Regions from separate parts of the Paenibacillus sp. FSL R5-0749 genome, predicted to be linked through region 1. Evidence: riboswitches for the same ligand, from Rfam matches in the RefSeq annotation. Region 1 holds a riboswitch; the other holds the start of a gene.
The links. Region 1 has a riboswitch for thiamine pyrophosphate ahead of MKY85_RS04515 (ECF transporter S component). Riboswitches for the same ligand answer to the same signal wherever they lie in the genome.
Positions count from the first base shown of each region.

Region 2: linked by a shared signal. The riboswitch ahead of thiC (phosphomethylpyrimidine synthase ThiC) and the one ahead of MKY85_RS04515 (ECF transporter S component) in region 1 are both predicted to bind thiamine pyrophosphate.

Region 1 is NZ_CP152005.1:1,004,095-1,007,251, forward strand. Features, by position in the region: gene MKY85_RS04505 (pectate lyase) at 1-365, shown strand, start outside; gene MKY85_RS04510 (copper amine oxidase N-terminal domain-containing protein) at 555-1,508, opposite strand; TPP riboswitch at 1,675-1,785, shown strand; gene MKY85_RS04515 (ECF transporter S component) at 2,051-2,644, shown strand; gene MKY85_RS04520 (ABC transporter ATP-binding protein) at 2,681-3,157, shown strand, end outside.
Region 2 is NZ_CP152005.1:717,820-720,976, forward strand. Features, by position in the region: gene MKY85_RS03355 (IclR family transcriptional regulator) at 1-625, shown strand, start outside; TPP riboswitch at 773-886, shown strand; gene thiC (phosphomethylpyrimidine synthase ThiC) at 1,306-3,090, shown strand.

The sequences.
Region 1 (3,157 bases):
TCTGGGAGGATGTGGGTGAGGATGCACTCACATTGAAGTCGGCCGGAACGGTCAACATTACCGGCGGTGCGGCGTATAAGGCCTATGATAAAGTATTCCAGATCAATGCAGCCGGAACGATTAACATCAAAAATTTCCGTGCAGATGATATCGGCAAGCTGGTACGTCAAAATGGTGGAACAACCTTCGCAGTTAACATGACGCTGGATAACTCCAATATTTCCAATGTGAAAGATGCTATTATGCGTACAGATAGCAGTGTATCTCAAGGGAAAATTACGAATACCCGCTATTCCAAAGTGCCAACCCTGTTCAAGGGATTTGCTTCAGGTAAAACCAGTCAATCCGGCAATGTCCAATATTAAACGAGAGACTCAATCGCTGGAGTTGTTAAAAATATAAGCTCCACTTAATTTGGAAGTAAGCCGGAATATAACGCCAAAAAAAGAGCGTCCCAAGGTCATTGTCACACTGACTTTGAGGAACGCTCTTTGTAATGCAGATGTCACCATAGTATAGTTCTGCTGAGTAATGTTTCATTGTGGAGGCACATATTATTTCTCTCCTGGAACCTCAACGATGACTTTGCCATGCTCGGGGGCAACGGAACCGGTATCCGTGGAGCCCAATTTGTTTATGACCTCATATGAGGTTTCCTCAAGCATGCGAGAGTACTTGAATGATACGAGTGTTTGACCTGCTACGGAAGGACGAGTTCCTGCTTCAGCCACGGCTTTGGTTTTAATAAAGAACAGGTCACCGATAGTTCCTGCATTATTGCTGATGTTTGCCTGCCATTGCAGCAGTGCACTTCCATTTTTAAGAACATAATAACTGACCAGATCGTTATCCTCCACAACGAAGAAACGATCTTTTTTGCCTTGTTCAAAAATGTATTTAATGGAGGAATCCACCGGACCCAGAGGGTTGCGAATATCCAGACGTGTTTGTCCGAGTTCAGAGAAGCGTGGCAGATGAAGTGCGGCTTCGCGCGCCACAGTCAGATCAGAACTGTTATATTCTTTTACAATCGTAGCATCGGTAGTGTAAATGTAGGCTTCCTTGGCCTTCTGATTCCACTGCACCTTCGTACCAAAAGCCTCACCAATGGCACGGAGCGGAAGCATCGCTTTACCATTCACCAGAATCGGGGCGGAAGACAATGTTGCATTTTGGTCATTTTTCTTCATTGTCTTGCTATTAGGTTTAAGGACATAATTATCGCTGCCTGTGCTAATGCTGATCTCTTTTGTTTTGTTATTGTAGCCAAACGTATAGTTGCCGAGGAATTGAAGCTCAGTCAATGCCACGTACATGGTCCCCTGCCGGATGACAACTTCATATTGAGCTTGAACATTGTTAATATAAGCTGTCGGTTTAGGTTCAGTTGCCGCGGCTTCCGCCACAGTGGATGAGAGTAAGGCAGGTGCCGTACCTGCGGTAAGTATCGAAGCGGCAAGGATCATTTTCCATGTTTTGAGCTGCCAAGCAGAGTTGTACATTTTCATTACTATCAATCTCCCTTCTAGTATTTCAGACGGACTACATAACCTAAATGTTTCATATTATGGAAAGTGTGCAATAGATATCCCCTGTTCATTTACCCCAAATGAAGCATGGTGATACTTCTGGGGATTGCCACAAATACCCATCTGATGTACATTAGAAGCAATGAAATAAGTGAACCGGGAGCTCAATGAAGTTGGGCTGAGAGAGTGGCCTTGTGCCGCTGACCGTATATCTGATCTGGGTAATGCCAGCGTAGAGAACATGGATTTGCAATATGTAAGGGTGAATTGTGGGAATGAACGTGGATGAACAACAGACCTTTTTGAACTGTGGTGGTGTATCTGCCAGGGCGGAGAGGGATGGTTGATATTCCGTATTTCGACATCCACCCAATACATCATTGTGAGGATTGTATACTGCGTGTTAGGCCTGCCCGGAACCGGGGAGGCTTTTTTTGTTTATTTTTAGAGGTTGTTCAACCAGTCTTTTTGAACACACACTTTTACAACCCCACAGGGGACAGAGGAAGGACGTAGAGAACATGGCAACAACAACAGGCAACAAACGATTGAAATTAACGGATATTCTGGTAACCATCGTAATCGCAGTGGTGTTTGGGGTGATTTACAAGATATGGGGACCTACGTATGACTTGATGAAACCATTCGGCGTTCATGCGGAGCAGATGATCTACGGCATGTGGTTTATGGCGGGCACGTTTGCATTTGTCATCATTCGTAAACCAGGCGTGGCTATCTTGGCCGAGGTTGCGGCTTCAACGGTAAGTGCTTTTCTGGGCAGTGAATGGGGCATGTCCACACTGGTGTATGGTCTGTTGCAAGGATTGGGAGCCGAGATCTTCTTCGCAGCATTCCTGTATCGTAAAACCAATCTGTTTGTCACTTGTCTTGCAGCCATTGGAGCCGCAGCGGCCTCGCTTTTGCTGGATTATCAGTATGGCTATATCGATTCACTCTCGGCCTGGAATTATACGTTATTCATCGGTTTTCGCTTCATCGGAAGCATCCTGATTGCAGGAGTGTTTGCTTATTACCTCGCCAAAGCTTTGGAACTGACTGGTGTAACACGTTCCCTCAGACCGGTATCCAAACAGGATTATGAGGCGTTGGATTAGATGAGCGGAGATGGGAATTCGCAGGCGGTAAGTGTGATGAATCTAAGATGCAAGTTCCCGGGAGAGAAAGCCTTGGTATTTCAAGGCTTGTCTCTTTCTGTGCGTCAAGGGGAGAAAGTGCTGCTGCTTGGACCAAGTGGCTCCGGTAAATCGACGTTATTACAAATCTTGAGCGGTCTGATGCCTCGTTCGGTTGAAATTCCGATGAAATGTGATGATATTCAGGTTCCCGTCAAAGCAGGAGTGGTCTTTCAAGATCCGGATACCCAGTTCTGCATGTCCTTTACGGATGAAGAGATCGCATTTGTTCTGGAAAACCGAAGTATTCCGCGTGAAGAGATGCCTGCTCTGATTAAATATTATCTGAAACAAGTGGGGTTATCCTTGGAACAGAACCGTGTATTGATCCAGTCCATGTCTCAGGGGATGAAGCAACGTCTTGCGATTGCCTCGATGCTTGCCATGGACCCGGAGGTATTGTTTTTGGATGAACCCACGGCACTGTTAGATGAT
Region 2 (3,157 bases), 290 kb from region 1:
AAGTACAGTGCACCGCTTGATGGCTACACTGGAGGATCGAGGATTCGTAATCCGCGATGCAGCAACAGAGAAGTATCGACTAGGCATCCGAATCTGGGAGCTGTCGGCTCATATGTCCCGCAGTGATGATCCCGCTATTCTGCTGCTGCCTGCGATGGAGCGACTGAGAGATCGATTGGGGGAGACCGTGAGTCTGTACCTGCGTGATGGAAGTGAACGGATTCGGATTCAGGCGGTGCAAAGTGATCAGGCGATTCGCCGAGTTGCTCCCGTTGGTGTTAGACTTCCGCTGTCTGTTGGCGCATCCAGCAAAGTCTTGATGGCGTTTGCCACGGATGAGGATCGTGAGGAACTGATGAACGGGCCGGAGTGGCCGGTGTTTATTGATCCGGCGGTGTATTTGGCGCAAATGGGAGATATCCGGGATAACGGATATGCGACGAGTTATGAGGAGCGTGAGCCGGGAGCTGCAGCAGTATCTGTACCGATTATGGATCGCCGAGGCAATATTGCAGCTGCTCTCTCGGTCTCAGGGCCTGTCAGCCGACTTTCGCAGGAGACTTTGCACGAATACGCACCTGTGCTAAAGGAAGCTGCTACGCAGATGGGGCTCATGTTATCCTGATATTGATGTAAGGTTTTTCTCCAATTGGGTTGGTGTTCTGGAATATAAAGGTTGTTTTTATGTTCCGGTTGCGCTACTCTGTAATGGACGGCCCATCGGGGTCAGCTTCATTGAATATGAACAGCGGCTTATGTATGCCGCAACTTTTAACGTTACTGGGGGAGTCCGAATTGTCCGGACTGAGACGGAATCGCATGAGATTCCGGACCCTTTGCACCTGATCTGGATCATACCAGCGTAGGGAAGTAATCGGCGATATGACCACAACCACCACATGTGTGACTCTTGCAGGACTCCGTTATGGAGCTGCAACCAGGAGCATTATTGGTGATGGACATTAAAGTCGGTTCCTTCGGGGGCCGGCTTTTTTTATATACAGTGGACGGGCGAGATAATACACATTCCATGGACTGTTTTTTCAATAACCTGCAAAAGTGGGCTTGGAGAGAGCAGTCATTATAGATCCATGATCTGTGGTAACCTCCGTTCTGTTGTTAACTGTACATGAATAATGTCTCCCCCTTGGTCTGGTGTAGGATCGCTCTTTCTTCTCTGCGCTCTGCATGATTTGGGACAGGTGCATAAGCGAGCTGATGACGATGCCAACCAAACCAAGTGAACGAACACGGAGGAGGAGACGAGCAAACATGAGTACAGGAAATCAAACGGGACAACAAGCGATGGAACAGGAACATAACGGTCAGCAGGTGGAAAAGGAAACAGGAGCGGCTGGACGGGTTCAGCCCTTTCCGGGCAGCCGCAAAGTCTACATTCAGGGCTCACGGCCGGACATAGCTGTACCTGAGCGTGAGATAGCCCTTCATGACACGAATACTCCCCAAGGGGTGGAGCATAACGAACCGCTACGTGTCTACGATACGAGCGGCCCCATGACTGATCCCGAATTCCAGATGGATATTCGGAAGGGATTACCCGCGCTCCGAAATCATTGGATTATGGAACGCGGTGATGTTGAAGCATATGAGGGCAGAGCCGTTCAACCCGAGGATAACGGACTAAAGCCCGGAGGGCGGAGAGCCGGGGCAGAGGAATACCCTGGATTTCTGGGACCACCACTGCGTGCTCAGGCTGGGCGCTCTGTCACCCAGATGCACTACGCAAGGCAGGGCGTCATTACACCAGAAATGGAGTATGCCGCTATCCGTGAAGGGGTGGAACCGGAATTTGTGCGGCAGGAGCTGGCGAGTGGACGGGCGATTCTGCCATCCAACATCAATCACCCGGAGAGTGAGCCGATGTTGATCGGTCGTCATTTTCACGTGAAGATCAATGCTAATATAGGTAACTCTGCCGTATCTTCCTCCATCGAGGAAGAGGTCGAGAAGATGACTTGGGCGGTACGATGGGGATCTGATACCGTGATGGATCTGTCTACAGGCAAAAACATTCATACGACACGGGAATGGATCATCCGTAATTCACCTGTACCGATTGGTACGGTGCCGCTGTATCAGGCACTGGAGAAGGTGAATGGCGAAGCGGAAGCGCTGACCTGGGAATTGTACCGAGACACGCTCATTGAGCAGGCAGAGCAGGGCGTGGACTACTTTACGATTCATGCAGGTGTGCTGCTGCGTTATATCCCCATGACCGCCAAGCGGATGACAGGTATTGTATCCCGGGGTGGGTCCATTATGGCAGCATGGTGCCTTGCGCATCATCAGGAGAATTTTTTATACACTCATTTCGAAGAAATCTGCGAGATTATGAAAAGGTATGATGTGGCGTTTTCGCTGGGAGATGGACTTCGTCCAGGCAGTATCTACGATGCGAATGACGAAGCTCAGATGGCGGAACTGGCTACGCTCGGGGAACTGACACAGATCGCATGGAAACATGATGTGCAGGTGATGATCGAGGGCCCGGGGCATGTACCGATGCACAAGATCAAGGAGAATGTGGATCTACAGATGGAGATATGCCAAGAGGCACCTTTCTACACTTTGGGGCCACTGACGACCGATATTGCCCCGGGATACGATCACATTACGTCCGCCATTGGTGCGGCTATGATTGGCTGGTTTGGCACGTCCATGCTCTGTTACGTCACGCCAAAAGAACATCTGGGCTTGCCTAACAAGGATGATGTGCGCGAAGGGGTTATTGCCTACAAGATCGCGGCCCATGCCGCTGATCTGGCGAAAGGCCATCCGCGTGCTCAGCGCCGGGATGATGCATTGTCCAAGGCACGCTTCGAGTTCCGCTGGCGGGATCAGTTTAACCTGTCACTCGACCCGGAACGGGCGCTTTCCTACCATGATGAGACGCTGCCGGCAGAAGGGGCTAAGGAGGCACATTTCTGCTCCATGTGCGGACCGAAGTTCTGCAGCATGCGCATTACGCAGGACATTCGTGCCTTTGCGGCAGATAAAGGATTGTCCGAGAATGAGGCTGTGATAGCTGGCATGCAGGAAAAGGCTGAGGAGTATCGGACACGCTCCTAGGCGCTGGTACAGCTTAACCTTGGCAGTCTGACATCGTTTGAAGGTGAGAATAATGATATCATGTCGT